Regions from separate parts of the Arthrobacter sp. R3-55 genome, predicted to be linked through region 3. Evidence: riboswitches for the same ligand, from Rfam matches in the RefSeq annotation. Region 3 holds a riboswitch; each other region holds the start of a gene.
What was found. Region 3 has a riboswitch for S-adenosylmethionine ahead of M1D51_RS16730 (hypothetical protein). Riboswitches for the same ligand answer to the same signal wherever they lie in the genome.
Positions count from the first base shown of each region.

Region 1: linked by a shared signal. The riboswitch ahead of M1D51_RS02565 (DUF1737 domain-containing protein) and the one ahead of M1D51_RS16730 (hypothetical protein) in region 3 are both predicted to bind S-adenosylmethionine.
Region 2: linked by a shared signal. The riboswitch ahead of metX (homoserine O-acetyltransferase MetX) and the one ahead of M1D51_RS16730 (hypothetical protein) in region 3 are both predicted to bind S-adenosylmethionine.

Region 1 covers NZ_CP096423.1:526,710-532,286, reverse strand. Annotated here, with positions in the region: gene M1D51_RS02575 (NtaA/DmoA family FMN-dependent monooxygenase) at 1-656, opposite strand, end outside; gene M1D51_RS02570 (SulP family inorganic anion transporter) at 810-2,543, shown strand; SAM riboswitch class IV at 2,602-2,714, shown strand; gene M1D51_RS02565 (DUF1737 domain-containing protein) at 2,728-2,994, shown strand; gene M1D51_RS02560 (rhodanese-like domain-containing protein) at 2,991-3,401, shown strand; gene M1D51_RS02555 (O-succinylhomoserine sulfhydrylase) at 3,402-4,610, shown strand; gene M1D51_RS02550 (hypothetical protein) at 4,621-5,268, shown strand; gene M1D51_RS02545 (glutamate--cysteine ligase 2) at 5,265-5,577, opposite strand, start outside.
Region 2 covers NZ_CP096423.1:3,170,616-3,176,192, reverse strand. Annotated here, with positions in the region: gene M1D51_RS14720 (CPBP family intramembrane glutamic endopeptidase) at 1-152, shown strand, start outside; gene M1D51_RS14715 (VOC family protein) at 270-908, opposite strand; gene M1D51_RS14710 (bifunctional o-acetylhomoserine/o-acetylserine sulfhydrylase) at 1,134-2,450, shown strand; SAM riboswitch class IV at 2,603-2,719, shown strand; gene metX (homoserine O-acetyltransferase MetX) at 2,735-3,856, shown strand; gene M1D51_RS14700 (hypothetical protein) at 3,886-4,320, opposite strand; gene M1D51_RS14695 (winged helix DNA-binding domain-containing protein) at 4,411-5,553, opposite strand.
Region 3 covers NZ_CP096423.1:3,658,367-3,663,943, reverse strand. Annotated here, with positions in the region: gene M1D51_RS16745 (matrixin family metalloprotease) at 1-152, opposite strand, end outside; gene M1D51_RS16740 (VIT1/CCC1 transporter family protein) at 237-1,388, opposite strand; gene M1D51_RS16735 (hypothetical protein) at 1,622-1,813, shown strand; gene M1D51_RS16730 (hypothetical protein) at 1,810-2,169, opposite strand; SAM riboswitch class IV at 2,185-2,304, opposite strand; gene M1D51_RS16725 (sodium:solute symporter) at 2,438-3,955, opposite strand; gene M1D51_RS16720 (helix-turn-helix domain-containing protein) at 4,222-4,797, shown strand; gene M1D51_RS16715 (DUF559 domain-containing protein) at 4,828-5,577, opposite strand, start outside.

The sequences.
Region 1 (5,577 bases), 1.7 Mb from region 3:
GTGTTCAGGGGGCCACGGACCTTGAAGAAGTCGCCGTCGTGATTGATCGGGTGCACCTTGGTGTGGTCCGCGAACACACCTGCCTCAACGTCCTCAACCAAGGCGTCAGGTTCCCAACTGCGCCACAGCCGCCTAACGACGTCGACGAATTCCTCCGCCTTCTCGTACCGGAGGTCGTGTTCGATCTGCTGGTCCAGCCCGTAATTTTGCGCCGCGAGGTCGCTGCCGGAAGTCACCACGTTCCAGCCCAACTGCCCCTCGGAAAAGTGCTGCAAAGTGGCTAGGAGACGGGCTGCAGTGAAGGGCGGATAGAAGGACGCACTGACCGTCGGGACGATCCCCAGATGCTCGGTGGCGGACAGAAGATACGGGACCAATGCCAAGGGATCATGCTTGGGCGCGAAGGATGCGTGGGCCAGGGAAACCTCGGCCGAACCGCCATAAGTGTCCGGCACCGTGAGGGAATCCTCAATGATGAAGAGGTCCAACCCGGATCGTTCGAACGCCCGGACAGCCTCCTGGTAGAGGGCGGGTTTCTTCCAGTCGTAACCCAGGCCGTAACCGGGCGTCCCCCACCCCTGGACACCGAATCCGTGGCCCACAAACCATCCAAAGTGCAGCATGGGCTTGAGTGTAGAACTGCTCTGTCCGTTCACCGCGACCTGATTTCATGCGAAGTTACAGGGGGACGTACTGGGTCAATTATGCTCCCGGGACGTCACAATTGAACGTGGATTGAGACGGCACGGATTTCCACATAGGCCTTGAATCCTGTTCCGCAAACAGCGGGGGTCGGGAATGATCGCTGTATGAATGCAGCAACCACCCGCCCTTCCGCAAAGGACCGGCTGTCCAGCCTCTGGGTCCTTAAGGGATACAAGCGTGAATGGCTGCGGCACGATCTCATTGCGGGTGCGGCACTGTTCTCCCTGTTGGTGCCCGCTGGCATGGCATATGCGCAGGCAGCCGGCTTGCCTCCTGTCACCGGCCTCTACGCAACTGTCGTACCGCTGCTGGTTTACGCGGCGGTGGGCCCTTCCCGCATCATGGTCCTCGGACCCGACTCAGCATTGGCCCCGTTGATCGCTGCGGCGATTGTGCCCCTCGCAGCGGGCAACAGCGGTAAGTCCGTGGCGTTGGCAGGGCTCCTGGCCCTGCTGGTGGGTGCGTTCATGCTGGCGGGCTCCGCCCTGAAACTGGGGACCATCACGGGTTTGCTGTCCAAACCCATTCGGCTCGGATACCTCAATGGAATCGCACTGCTGGTGGCGCTCTCGCAACTGCCGGCTTTCCTGGGCATAGAGGCCGACGGCGACGTCTGGCAAAAGCTCGGACAGGTCACCACCGGGGTATTCGGCGGTGACATCAACATCACCGCGCTGCTGCTCGGTGCAGGTTCACTGGCGCTCATCTGGATCCCGCGGCTCCTGCGGTGGAAAGTACCCGGCGTCCTGTTCGCAGTGGTTGGTTCATGCGTAGCGACGGCGGTCTTGGGCCTTAACGACGACGTGAAGGTCACCGGAGTCTTGCCGCAGGGCCTGCCGTTGCCCGCACTGGGCGGCATTGGATGGGCCGATGCGTTGACATTGCTGCCCGCCGCGGCCGGCATTGCCCTCATGGCCTTTGCCGATACGGGCGTCCTGTCCCAGACCCTGGCAGCCAAGGACGGCAAACGGGTGTCCGGCAACCGGGAGATGGCTGCGCTCGGGGCGGCCAATGCCGCTACCGGACTGCTGGGAGGATTCCCGATTTCCGGCAGCACCTCGCGGACGCCCGTGGCCGTGGATGCAGGTGCCAAATCCCAGCTGACCGGGGTGGTGGGGTCCTTGCTGGTGCTGGCATTCATGCTGCTGGCACCGGGGGTGACGGAGTACCTGCCATCGGCAACCCTTGCCGCGGTCGTCATTGCCGCAGCGATTGCCCTCGCAGATCCGGCTGGTGTCCGGCGGCTCTTCAGCCTTAGCCGCAGCGAGTCCGTGGTGATGCTGGCCGCGTTCCTCGGAGTCCTGACCGTGGGCGTCCTGCAGGGAATCGTTGTGGCGATTGCCCTGGCGCTCCTGGATTTTGTCCGCAGGGCCTGGGATCCGTACCGAACCGAACTTGGCGCAGAGGATGGCCTGCCGGGGTACCACGACGTTGAGCGGCATCCCGAAGCCGAGCGCATCCCGGGACTCTTGATTCTCCGCTTTGATGCTCCCCTGTTCTTCGGAAACGGCCAGGTCCTGGCCGCATTTGTCCGCGAACAACTGCATGAGGCCCCGGACGAGTCCGCGGTCCCCGTCACCCACGTCATCCTTGCCGCCGAACCCATCACCGGGATTGACACCACGGCCTTGGACGATCTGGTCACCCTGGACGAATGGCTGGCCAGCAAGGGAGTAGATCTGGTGTTCGCCGAACTCAAGGGCCCGGTGAAGGACAAGTTGGTCCGTCTTGGCACTGCAGCGAGTTTCACGCCTGAACACTTCTACCCCACTGTCGGCGCGGCAGTACGTGCGCTCAAGGAAGGGGGCACTGAAGCGTCCGCCGATTACGCAACATGACGGCCGGATCGGCGCCCGCAAGTGCAGCCCGACGCCCGCGGATGCTACGTTTTTCTTGAGTAATGAGTACCAGCGCAAAGCCCTGACTTGCTGGTCGGCAACCCTCTCTCCGGCGGGGTGCCTCAGGTGACTACTCGGCGTATCGACAAATTCGAACTGCAAGCGTGACTGAGGAGCACCAGCAATGCCTGAACCCACTGAAGAAAAACTCTCCTACCGCCTGATTACAGGCCCGGACAACCGTGAATTCTGCGAGCGCATCCACAGCGCGCTCGCTGAGGGCTACGTGCTCCATGGCAGCCCGGCAGCTACCTTCAACGGCACCACCGTCATTGTTGCCCAGGCAATTGTGCTCCCCGCCGCGATCGCCAATGCTGATGCCGCCGTCGCCGACGCCGTTGACCAGCTGGAGAACTATGACGACGAAGAAGCATTCGAGGGCCACGCATGAGCTACGCAGGTGACCTGACCCCGCAGGATGCATGGGCCAAGCTCGAGCAAGGCGCCATCCTGGTCGATGTCCGCACCGAGGGCGAGTGGGCCCACATCGGCATCCCTGACACCAAAGCCACGGAGAACGATCCCCTGTTCATCCAATGGAGCCTCGCAGGCGGCATCCCCAACTCCCGTTTCATCGAGGACCTGCAGCAGCAGGCCCCCGAGGACGAGGCCGTGGAACTCGTTTTCATCTGTCGCTCCGGCCAGCGCTCCATCTCCGCCGCCATTGCCGCAACGCAGGCCGGATTCACGGCGTACAACGTCCTTGAGGGTTTCGAGGGTGAACCTGACCGCTACGGTGAACGCACCGTCAATGGCTGGAAAAATCGTGGCCTGCCGACGAATCTGGGGACCGAGTAAGTGACTTTCAATCCCGACGCCGCCGGCTGGAGCCCTGACACCCAGGCCGTCCGCGGTGGCCTTGACCGTACCAATTTCCAGGAAACATCCGAGCCGGTTTTCCTGAACTCCGGCTTTGTCTACGAATCGGCCGCAGCTGCCGAGCGTGCTTTCACCGGAGAAGACGAGCGCTTCGTGTACTCCCGCTACGGCAACCCCTCCGTGGCCACGTTCCAGGAACGGCTGCGGCTGCTTGAAGGAACCGAGGCGTGCTTTGCCACCGCGTCCGGCATGTCTGCGGTCTTCACTGCCCTGGGTGCCCTGCTGGCTGCGGGCGACCGCGTGGTGGCTGCCCGCTCCCTGTTCGGCTCATGCTTCGTCATCCTCAACGAGATCCTGCCCCGTTGGGGTGTGGAAACCGTGTTCGTTGATGGCCCGGACCTGGAGCAGTGGCGTGAAGCCCTCTCGGAACCAACCACTGCTGTGTTCTTCGAATCTCCGTCCAACCCCATGCAAGAGATCGTAGACATCGCTGCCGTCAGCGAACTGGCGCATGCCGCCGGGGCGACCGTGGTGGTAGACAACGTCTTTGCCACTCCCCTGTTGCAACGCTGCGGCGAGCTGGGTGCCGACGTGATCGTCTACTCCGGTACCAAGCATATTGACGGCCAGGGACGTGTCCTTGGCGGTGCGATCCTGGGCACCAAGGAATTCATTGACGGCCCGGTAAAGCAGCTTATGCGGCACACCGGCCCTTCGTTGTCCGCGTTCAATGCCTGGGTCCTGACCAAGGGCCTGGAGACCATCGGGCTCCGTGTGAACCACAGTTCTGCCTCTGCTTTGAAGATTGCCGAGTGGCTTGAACAGCAGCCGGCCATCAGCTGGGTCAAGTACCCGTTGTTGAAGTCCCACCCGCAGTACGAGCTTGCCGCGAAGCAGATGAAGGCCGGAGGCACTGTGCTGACCTTCGAGCTGCTCCCTTCCGCGGGACGTTCGGCCAAGGATTCCGCGTTCGCACTGCTCGATGGCCTGCGTGTAGTGGACATCTCCAACAACCTGGGCGACTCCAAGTCCCTCATCACCCACCCGGCCACCACCACCCACCGGGCCATGGGGCCGGAGGGGCGGGCGGCGATCGGGCTCAGCGACGGCGTGGTCCGTTTGTCTGTGGGCCTGGAAGATGTGGATGATCTCATCCTGGATCTGGAGAAGGCCCTCAAGCAGGTCTAACCTTGCTGCCATGAGCGGGAACCATCCCTATCGCCGTGCCGGAGCGGTCATCGTTGCCGGCACGGTGGTGTGGCTCGTGGGAATCTCGCCGGTCTCGCGCGTCTACATGACACCGGACGACGCCGAACGCTTGCGCATGCTGACCTCCGGACGGCACGGTTGGATCGTGGGCCAGCACCTTACCGCCGTGGGAACCGTCGCCGTGCCAGTGGGATTCGCCGCGTTTGCCCGTGCCGTTCCAGACAAGAACGCCGTTCCGGACAGGGATGCCGTTCCAGGCCACAACGCGCCACGTGGGAATGCGAAGAGGTGGGCTTTCGCTGCCGCCGCCGCATTGCTCGCCGGCGCCCCGTTCTTCGTCCCCAGCCTCGCCCGGCGCGCTGCTGACATTGAGGGTTTTGCCTACCGCCATGGATCCAACGCGCCTTTCCTGGCCTATTCCGGGTTGCATGTTGTGGCGTTGGCCGCCTTGGGCGGGAGTCTTCTTTCCTTGCCCACAAAACGCTGGATCGGCGTCACGGCCGCGGCCAGCGCACCAATCTACGGCGCCATTCTGGTAGCAAAAAAGGACATCCCGCCGTTCTGCTTCTACTTGGTGGAAGGCCTCACCGGCGCCTACTTGATGGCATGGGAAGAGCCGGAAGCCGGCAAAGCCTAAGGCCTCCTGACCCGGGACAACATGGGCGCAGGCTCCTTGTGCGCGTCGGCAGAGGTTCCGCGAACCGTCACCTTCACTGCATGCCCGACGACGGCGGCCAGGGCTGCGCTGGCGGGTGGACTGCCCGCCTGGTTCTGGCTGCCTCGCTTCCTGTTGTTGTACCGCACCGCCGCTTCCCGTTGCTCGCGGGCGCCGTTCCCCCGCTCCAGCAGATCTGAGATCCCCTCTTTGACCAGCTCCAATTCGCCTTGGTCATCCAGCACTGGGCTCACGTAATCCACCAACGCCCAGACCACGCCCGCTGCCGGC
Region 2 (5,577 bases), 490 kb from region 3:
CGTTCATCGGCAACGTGGTCATGGGTTTGGTGTTCGCATGGATCTACACCAAGACCAAACGGGTCATGCCCTTGGTGATTGCCCACGCATTGCTGGACATTGTGGCGTTTGTCGGCTTCAGTTTGTTCGGCAAGGCGATAGGCCTCGGATAGGGCGGTTAAAAGTATCCGGCCGCCATCGGTGGGTGACGTCATTGGCACCCGCTGATGGCGGCCGAAGTTTTTCCGGGCAGGGTTGACCGGCCGGGACGCGCCCGGAGGGGTGGGGCGTTAGATGGTGACGGCTCCGGAGGCGGTTTCGAAAGTTACTGACATGATTCCCGGGGTGCCGTGCGGCGCCATCCACTGGACGGCAACGTCCTCGAGCGGCTTTTCCACCGGTTCTCCGAGCCATTCGGTGACGCGTTCCGCCGAGCCCGCAATAGTCAGGCTGGACATCTTGACGTCGCTTTCGTAGATCCTTGACGGGTGCAGTGAGGGGTCGCCCTCCCACTTGAGCAAGTACGGGACCTGGGGATCTGCGATCAAGCCCAGAATGCCGATCTGCTGCCACACCAGTTCGCGGCCGTCGGGGAACTTGCGGTTGCCCGGAACAGCGGAGCGGCCAAGGCGGTCCTCGAACGGTGCCAGGTCATCAACAGCGACGCACCAGCCCATCCAGCCACCGCCGGCAGCCGAGCGGGCTCGTACTGCCTGGCCAAAAGGTGCTTTGTCGGAAGCGGGGTGGTCCAGGACCTCCACCACTTCCAGGTACTTGTTATCCGCAAGGGGAATGATCATGTTCCGGGTGCCGAAGCGCGGGTGCACTCCGCCCCGGACAGCGTCCACTCCCAGTGCCGCGGAAATTCGTTCGGTAGTGGCCAAAAGGCCATCTCGTTCACAGGCGTAAGAGACGTGATCCATGCGCATGGCTTCATCTTGGCACTTTGTGATCGGGGTCTCAGCTAAGTCAAGCCTAACTAAGGTGGGATGTGTATAACCGGTGCCAACTGACGTCATGCAGGGACGCTGAAAGTCCGAAAGATTCCATCGGCGTCACAAAGCTGTCTTCGGCTCCGGACACTTCCTAGACTGGCCCCAGCTCACATGCAGCACGTTTCCACAGAACCAATGCGCCACGAACAGGAGAACTCCATGTCCCAAGGATGGTCTTTCGAAACCCGCCAGATCCACGCAGGTCAGGAGCCTGACTCCGCTACCGGAGCGCGGGCCCTGCCGATCTACCAGACCACGTCCTTCGTGTTCCCCAGTGCCGAGAGCGCAGCCAACCGCTTTGCCCTGGCCGAACTGGCGCCGATCTACACCAGGATCGGCAACCCGACCCAGGACGCTGTGGAGCAGCGCATCGCGAGCCTGGAAGGCGGCTTGGGCGCGCTCCTGCTGAGCTCGGGCCAGGCTGCGGAGACCTTTGCCATCCTCAACATCGCGGAGGCCGGCGACCACATCGTTGCCAGCCCCAGCCTGTACGGCGGCACCTACAATCTGCTGGCGCACACCTTGAAGAAGTTCGGCATCGAGGTGACGTTCGTCCAGGACCCGGACAACCTGGACCAGTGGCGCGATGCTGTCCAGCCCAATACCAAGCTCTTCTTCGGCGAGGTTGTGTCCAACCCGCGCCAGGACGTGCTGGACATCGAGGGTGTAGCGCGCACTGCCCACGAGGCCGGCGTGCCGCTCATCGTCGACAACACGCTGTCCACGCCCTACCTCATCCGTCCCATCGAGTGGGGCGCCGACATCGTGGTGCACTCCGCCACCAAGTACCTCGGCGGGCACGGCTCTGCGATTGCCGGAGTCATTGTGGATTCCGGCAACTTCGATTTCGGCAAGGACCCGGAGCGCTACCCGGGCTTCAACACCCCGGACCCGAGCTACAACGGACTGGTCTACGCCCGGGACCTCGGCAAGGACGGAGCGCTGGGCGCCAACTTGTCCTACATTTTGAAGGCCCGCGTCCAGTTGCTTCGCGATCTTGGCTCAGCCGTGGCACCGTTCAATGCCTTCCTGATTGCCCAGGGCCTGGAGACGCTGAGCCTGCGGGTGGAGCGCCATGTCGCCAACGCCACCAAGGTGGCCGAGTGGCTCGAAAGCCACGACGACGTCGAATCGGTCGCCTATGCCGGCCTTCCTTCCAGCCCTTGGTATGACCGGGGACGGAAGTACGGTCCCCAAGGCACCGGCGCCATTGTTGCTTTCAACATCAAGGGCGGTGTCGAAGCAGGCAAGCGGTTCGTGGATGGTCTGGAATTGCACTCGCATGTTGCCAACATCGGCGACGTCCGCTCGCTGGTCATCCACCCGGCCTCCACCACGCACAGCCAGCTGACAGTGGAGCAGCAGGTCGCTGCAGGCGTGAACCCGGGCTTGGTGCGCTTGTCCGTGGGCATCGAACACGTGGATGACATCATCGCGGACCTTGAAGCCGGGTTCCGGGCCGCCAAGGGGGCCTGACGCCGCACTCCTGTGGAGGGCCGTCCGGCCGTCAATTGTTCGCCGGGCGGCATTCCAGGGTGCTGTTCGGCGAACGATGCCGCCAAAAACCGTCACACTGTTGTCACATTCTTCGCCAGAACCGCCCTGTATTTCCTAGACTCTTCGTATTAGGTCATGAGTGCCAGCACATAGCCCCGGCTTGCTGGCCGGCAACCCTCCTCCGCGGTGGGGTGCCCCGGGTGAAGACCTGGCCTGTTCGCACGCAAGGCGACGGGCAAGCGCGAGGTTAAGGTGTCAAAGGAATGACCATTACTGCTACAGCCCTTCCTAAATCCGGAGAAGAAGACGGGACCGTCAAGTACGCCGGCATCGGGCCGTTGGAACTTGAAGCCGGCGGGTTCCTTCCTGACGTCGTCCTGGCGTACGAAACCTGGGGGCAGCTCAACGCGGACGCCTCGAACGCCGTGCTCATCCAGCATGCGCTCACAGGCAGTACCCACGTAGCCCGCGGAGCCACGGATGAGGAAGGCTGGTGGGAGCAGCTGGTGGGCCCTGGCGCCACGATCGACACCGACAAGTTCTTCGTGATCTCCATCAATATTGTGGGAGGGTGCTACGGAAGCACGGGGCCTTCTTCGGAAGCACCCGACGGCCGGCCGTGGGGCTCACGTTTCCCGCTGGTCACCCTGCGCGACAGCACCGTGGCAGAGGCACGCCTTGCCGATGCACTGGGAATCGAGGCCTGGCACGCCGTCCTGGGTGGCTCCATGGGCGGTGCCCGCGCCCTTGAATGGGCTGTGACGTTCCCCGAGCGCGTCAAACGCTGCGCCGTGATTTCAGTAGGCGCCTACAGCACCGCCGAGCAGATCGCTTTCGCTCAGGCCCAAACACTGGCCATCCGCCAGGACCCAAACTTCAACAACGGCGACTACTACGCAGGCAATGCCCCTGAACACGGGCTCGCCTTGGCGCGGCGGATCGCCCACATCACGTATCGATCGGCGCTGGAATTGGATTTCCGCTTCGGTCGGGAAGCCCAGCACCAGGAGACGCCGCTGGCTGCCCAGGTGCTCGGGGAGCGTGGCCGGTACCAGGTGGAGAGCTATCTGGATCACCAAGGGACAAAGCTCGTCCGCCGCTTTGACGCCAACAGCTACATCGCCATCACCGAAGCCCTGATGTCCCACGACGTCGCCCGTGGACGGGGATCGTTGGAGGCGGCATTGTCCAGGACCACCGCCGATTTCTTCGTGGCCGCAGTGGACAGCGACAGGCTGTACTTCCCGGCGCAATCCCGGGAATTGGCGGCAGCCCTGCCCGGTGATGTTCCGGTCCACGTCATTGAGGCTCCGATCGGCCACGACGGCTTCCTCACTGAAATCGGGCAGCTCTCTCCCCAGCTGCGCGAGGCCTTCTTCGCCTAGCCTGCAGGCTGCCTTGGCATCCCGGTGGGCTAGCCGTTCATGATCTCGCCGCGCTGCTTCATGTAATCCTCCATGGCGATCTCGCCGTTGCTGAATTTCTCATCCAGCTCTGCCAGTTTGCGGGCACGGTAGCCTTGCGGCGATCCGCTGGTAGACGGGAACGGTGCGGGGGATGAAGCCCCCGACGACGACCCCTCCTGCGGTGCCGGTTCCGCCGGGCGGATGACGGACGGCTCGGACGGATGGCCCGGGTAGTTCTGCTGCGGGTAACTTTCCGCGGGGTAGGGCTGGCCGGGGTAGTTCTGCTGTGGCGGGAAGCCCGGGCCGGGCAGGTTCTGCGGCGGGTAGCCGGGCTCGCGGAAGGTTCCTTGCTGGATCCGGCGTGCGCGGGAGCGGTTGTACATGCGGATCCCGAGCGGAATCAGCCACGAGCAGACGATGATCCAGAAGATCAGATTGTTCACAGTGCAGGCCTCCTAGGTCTTATCCCAGCTTAGTCCTGCCAGCTAGCCCGGATTCTGCCGGCAAGAGCTCCCTTCCCTGCGCCGAACGGCTCAGAGAAGCCGGGCCTCCATACCCAGGAACCGGCCGTAGCGTGCCACTTCCGCGTCCAGGGCCTCCTGCTCGGAAGGGCTTGGAGGACGGTTCATCCGGACGTCCAGCTGGCAGGTTCCGCCGGAAAAGCCATGGCGCCACCATCCGGCCAACCTGCCGTTCATCAGGACCACATGCATGGGCCCGTTGTCCTCGGGGAAGTATGGCGCTGTCCCGCCCAGGTAATGCCGGGACTGGGAATAGCCCATGACGTATTCGTCATAGCACTGGAGGAGGTCAATCCGGGGGAGTCCTGCGTCATCCGGAGGTGTCGTGCGCCTTCCAAGGGTGAGCTCGCCGACGTCTTCCGTGGCCAGGTAAAACTCGAAACCGTCCAGGGTTACCGAAGCCAGGGCGCCGGGCGAAAGTTCCTCAGTCACGTGGAGGCCCAGTTTTACGTCCTTCATGGTCAGTCCGGACCATGCGGAGCAGTCCTTGATGGTGGCCGGTCCCCGGCTGCCGAAGTAGCGGAGCACCAAGGTTCCCAGGGCCCGCTCCCGGTCCTCCACGGTCAACGGCGCAGGAAGGAAACCCGGCACACGCTCCTCGAAGAGGGCGTACGTCTGCTTCAGCGCGCCCCCGGCGGATCGGATGGGGCTGCCGCTCACCAGGATGCGGCTGATTTCGGCGTGCATGAGGTGGTAAATGAAACCCAGGCCCTTGCTGGGAAAGCCGGACTTTCCCAAGACTTCGGCCAATTCCTCGCGGGTCTTATGGGCTCCATCTGCAACGGCTGCAGCAAGGATAAGGCCGCTTCGGCCGGCGGAGTCCTCATCGATCCCTGTTTGGCGGTACATGCCTTTGTTTCCCTGATGGAGACGGTCCGCGGAGAGCCCCATCAGCCAGCCAAGATCGTCCCGGTGCACAAAGTGCCAGGTGGGCCGGAGGATGTGGGTTCGCAGGATGGTTCCCTCGGCGACGGCCTGTTCCACGTCCGGGGAAGTGGAAGCAGGTGTCCTTTGTGCAACGGTCCACCGGGCATAGGGAAATTCTTGTGACTGGACGGCAAGGAGATTCCGGACCACTTCCCCGGGGCTTTCGGCGCAGGGAGGCCGCAGTTGCTGCCGCCGTAGCCGAATGCTGCGAATGGTCTCGGCGGTCACGCCTGGGCCGTCAGCCAGGGCCGT
Region 3 (5,577 bases):
AGGGCGGTGATCCTGGGGTCTCCATGCAGGAATCCACTGACCAGGACCGCCACCACCGCGGCAATTCCGGCCATGAGTACGCCACGGAGAATGCGCCAGGCCGTTCCGGCACGGCGGTGCTTTGGCACACGCGTTTCCCGCTCTGAGTCCACGGTTCTCCATTCCTCACGCCCCTGTCACGCGGGGCAGCGCGGAGGACGAACCAACATTACGGGCTGCGGGGGGAGCCGTCCAAACTAGACAATGGTTGCTCCGAACACCAGGCCCAGCCCGTAGGTGGCGGCGGCTGCTCCCAGGCCGATTGCGAGCTGGCGCAGCCCGCGGCTCAGCGGTGATGTTCCGGACAGCAAGCCCACGACGGCGCCGGTCGCCAGGAGCGCGATGCCCACCAGAACACCGGCCACCATCAGGGCGGCGAATCCCGTCATGCCGAAGATGAAAGGCAGGATGGGAACGATGGCGCCGGAGGCGAAAAAGCAGAAACTGGACATTGCCGCGCCCCACGCCGAGCCCACAGACTCGTGCTCATCCGTGGAGGGCTTTTCCGGCTGCAAGGAGAGGCTGGGATCGCAATCGCAGCTGAACAGGCCCATGCGCTCAGCGGCACGGTGCTCGGCTGCTTCCCGTGTCATTCCGCGGGCCAAGTAGACCAGGACCAACTCGTTGTGCTCGATGTCCAACGACGGAGCAGCCGTGAGGGTGGCTTGCGTGGGCAAGGTTGCGTTGAGCAGTTCGCGCTGCGAACGGACCGAGACGTACTCGCCGGCGCCCATGGACAGGGCGCCCGCCAAAAGGCCGGCCACGCCGCTCATCAGCACCACGGGACTGGGCACACCCGTGGCGGCCATGCCCATGACCAGCGAAAGGTTGCTCACCAAACCGTCATTGGCTCCGAAGACTGCTGCACGGAAAGTACCGGAGAGCCGGTTCCGTCCACGCGTGGCCAGGCCACGGACAACTTCCTCATGGATCTGCTCGTCAGCCACCATGGCAGGGGTTGCCGCGGGTTCGGCGCCGTACGGGGAACGGCCTTCTGCGCGCTGAGCGAGGGCAAGCACAAAGACCGACCCGAAGTTGCGGGCCAGGAAGCCCAGGAACTGGCTCCGGGCCGATGCAGCCTTGGGCATTCCGGCGTGCTCGCCAAGGAGCTTGAGCCAGTGGGCTTCGTGCCGGCCCTCGGCCTCGGCCAAAGCGAGCAGGATTTGGCGCTCTTCGCCGTCGCGCCGTTGGGCAAGTTCGCGGTAAACGGCCGCCTCGGCCCGCTCATCGGCCAGATACTGCCGCCAGCGGCGGATGTCCGATGAGGAAGGCGATGCTGCACCGTCATAAGGGGTGGAAGGGTCCGGAGCGGGGCTCGACGAACCGGGGGATTCGTGGTGCTGTTGCACTTTTTCTCCTGTGCTGGGTGGGGTAGTTGCGGCCCCATTGCACGCCCCACTGTACCGCTTATCTGCAGGGATTTTTGGCTGGTATTCCTCACTGGGAATGTTCGGCGCACCGTAATTTCCGGGCCTCCTTGACCCTCGCTGGACCCGGTGCTCAGATGGAAGGACAGGGGCGGGAGGAATCCCGCGCACGTTCAACAAGGGCTTTGAGCGGCCCGCGAGACGGAGGTTGCACCATGAACACCACCGAATCACACGCCAACTACCCGGAACGGACAACCATTGAGTCCGACCCGGCTTACGACTACGCCGAGGACCAGGAAGTGGACGAGCCCTGGGTTGAGGAAGTGGACGCTCCGGAGGACGACGAACGGGTGGTCCCCATCGACGAAACCGAGGAGTTCCGGGAGGAAGACGAGGAAATCTAGGCCGAATTCTCCCTGGTTGGATTCTCCTGGGGTGGGTCTTGGTGGCTGAAGGTGAAGTGCTGCTGTATACCCGCCCGCCGGCCGACGGCGGCAACTCTGACCGTCAGGGTTCTTGACGCCTCACACCAACGCGTTGGGCGGACGGCTTGCGCCAACGCCCGGGCGATCAGCTGCGCTTGGGGATGGCTGAACTGCCTGGTGCCAGCCTCGGCAGTGATGGTCACCGTGCCCAGGAAGAGGTCGACGGCGGGAATCACCGCCACCGTGACGGCTGCCGTTGCGGGCGGGGTGCTTGCCCGTGTGGTGTTGGCTGCGGGGGTGCTGGTTGCGGGGGTGGTATCGCCTTGGTACGGCAAGGGGTTGCTCCTTGGGGAGTGCTCTTGCCCGCTCGGTTGTCTCTGGTCCGGGACGGGCCGCTTCCTCATCCGAACCACCCGTGAACATGGGGTTGGTGTGTGGCCAGTCGGAGCTTGGCACCACATCTCTTGAAGCTGGGACAACCCTACAGCATCGATGTGGCCCCCATCCGTTGCATTGCCAGGGTTAAACGCAGGCGGCGCCGCCCCGAAGAGGGGAGGCGCCGCCGTCGAACTTTGCTTGTTTCTCTGTACCTGAGTGTGCCTGCTAGGAGGCGGGCGTGGTGAGTTCTTCTTCTGCCACGCGGGTGCCGGCCACGCGGTCCGTCCATGCCTTCATGACGGCGGGATCGGTGGGCTTGCTCATCAGTGAAACCACGAGGTACACCAGGGCGGAGGCAATGAGACCGAAGTAGATGGGCTCGTTGGCGTAGATGCCGTCCAAGGGAACTTCGGCATTGATTTCCAGGATGGTCATGGTCCCGAGGGTTACCACTGAACCGGCTGCCATGGACCAAGCAGCGGCGATGCCCGTTCCGCGCTTCCACACCAGGCCGCCGATGATGGCTACCAGGAGCCCGCCCACCAGGATGTCGTAAGCGATGGTCAACGCGGCCACCACGTCCTTGGTGGAGATGGCGATGATGATTGCGACGAGCCCCAGGCCAAGGACCCACATGCGGTTGGCCTTGACGTCGTGCTCAGGGTTGTCGGAATCGGAAGTGTCTACCTTCTTGCCGAACCAGCTGGCTACGAAGGGCATGACGTCTGCGCGGGCCACTGTTGCCGCAGCGATCAGTGCGCCGGAAGCGGTGGACATCATGGCCGCGACAGCGGCAGCGAGAACCAGGCCGCCGATGCCGATGGGCAGGAGCCGGGTAGCGACCTCCGCGTAAACATCATCCTTGGCCGCGATCTCCACGCCGGAGAGGGCAACACTGGCAGCCATGCCGATCAGGGCACCGGCGAAGCCGTAGAGGATGCAGTAGATGCCTGCAGTGGCGCCACCCCAGCGGGCCACCGTGGGGGTCTTGGCGGTGAACACGCGCTGCCAGATGTCCTGGCCGATCAGGAGGCCAAGGGTGTAAACGACGAAGTAGGTGATGATCGTCTGGAGTCCGATTCCGCCGATGTCGAAGAAGCTCTCATCGACGCGGGCCCGGATGCCGTCGAGGCCGCCTGCAGCGTTCAGGGCGAAGGGGAGCATGAGGAAGAAGATGCCCACTGTCTTGATGACGAACTGGACCTGGTCGGCCAACGTGATGGACCACATGCCGCCGATGGTGGAGTAGACCAGGACGATAGCGCCGCCGATGGCGATGGCGAGCCAACGCTCCCAGCCGAAGAGGACCACGAAAATGGTGGCGTAAGCGCCGGTGGACGTGGCGCACAGCATCAGCGTGTAGGCCAGCATGACAATGCCCGAGGTCTGGGTGGCCGTGCTGCCATAGCGGAGGGTCAGCATCTGGGAGACCGTGTAGATCTTGAGCTTCTGGATGGTGCCGGCGAAGAGCAGGCTAAGCAACAACACGCCCGAGCCGATGGCCACCACCAGCCACATGCCGGAAATGCCGAACTTGTAGCCGAGGCCTACGCCGCCCACGGTGGATGCGCCACCAAGGACCACTGCGGCCATGGTGCCGGTGTAGAGGAAGGGGCCGAGGCGGCGGCCGGCCACCAGGAAGTCGCTGTTGTTCTTGGTGCGGGACTTGCCCCACCAGCCGAAGGCCAGCATGGCGAGCAGGTACACCACCACGATTGCGATATTTATAGCCGAAGATTCCATGAACGGTCCTTGGAGCTGATGCACGGAGGTTGGGGTTTTCGACGATACTCCTGCGAAGCGTCGAAGTCTCTGTGCTGACGATTGGAGATTGGGGATGTGCTGTGTGCCTCACAGGCAACACTTGTTGCCTATGAGGATATGTTGTGATGGGAGTAACAGTCAAGGGGCTTTGGTCATGCTTCCGCGTATTCTGGCGCTCTTGGCCTGTCTCCCGGCTACTATTGCTCCAATGACAGGGCCACATGACAGGCCTGAAAGGTTCGTGAATGAAGGCTCTACCCGTTGAACCGAGCAATGTTCCCGTTGCCATCGGTTCCAGAATCCGCGCAGCCCGGCAGGCGCAGCGCCTTACCATCGAGCAAGTGGCTGATGCTACCGGGCTAACCAAGGGCTTCCTCAGCCGCGTGGAGCGCGACCTGACATCGCCGTCGGTCGCTTCCTTGGTCACCCTGTGCCAGGTGTTGTCGGTCTCTGTGGGTGACTTGTTCGCCGCTCCGGAGACGCACCTGACCAAGCGCGATGACGGCCCCCGCATCTCCCTGGGTGGCCAGGGCATTGTGGAGCGGTTGCTGACGGCCCGCTCCGAGCGCCGCCTCCAGATTTTGCAGGCCACCATTGAACCGCGGGGCCGTGGGGAGAACGAGCTCTACGCAGTGGACTGCGACGTCGATGTCCTGCATGTGGTCAAGGGCAGGATCAAACTCATCCTGACCAACGAGGAATACGACCTCGAGGAAGGGGACACGCTCTCCTTCCCGGGCCGTGAACCCCACACCTGGATCAATCCCACGGACGAGACCGTCGAGGTGCTGTGGGTCCTGGTGCCGGCTGCGAGCCGGTAGGTTTTCTCCCCGCGCCGCGCTCCCTCCCGGTTACCTCCCGTTTTGGAGCCGGGGGAGTGGGCTGAACCCTGGAAACCCGGGGCTCAGTGGTGCAAGGGTGGCCACCAACTGGGCAGGAGCGTCCCGGCGCAGCGTGAGAACCGCCGGAATCTCCGCAATCACCCGCTCCGGTTCGAACCAAATCACCTCCGGCGGGTACCTGAGAACGGAATATCCGTTGATGGTGGAGGCGTTGTTCCGTGCCAAGTCGTTCCGCAATGCCCTCCTGTTGGAGTGAAACGCGAAGCCATCCACTTCAACAATGAGGAATTCTTCGAGAAGTAGGTCGACGCGCCCGATTCCAGGTATGGCTACCTGCGCCTCGAAAGCGATTCCATGTGTGCGGAGCAAGTGCTGCGCATCGACCTCAACGATTGACTCTGCACGTAGATCAAGCTCGTGCAGCGCCGTCAGTACCGGTCTGGATCTGTCCCCGCGGAGTTGCTCCTTGAGCAATGCCAGCGGCACACCGTGCAAGCGAATGGCCGAGGTGGCCATGGCTGTTGATGCCGGAGGCTCGAGGCAACACATCGCGTGCAGCACTACGTCCTCCAGGGCCGCCACTGGCAGGGTGGGATGTGGCTCGAACCGGGCCGTCCTGTGCCGGATAAACCCGCTGCCGTGCCCATGATCGCAGGCCAGATGGTGCTGGCCCGGAGTCGTTCTGAGCCAGAGCCCGAAGTGTTTAGCAGCGCTTGCGCAGGATACAAGAGCGTTGTAGCGGATGGCAGCGGCGAATTC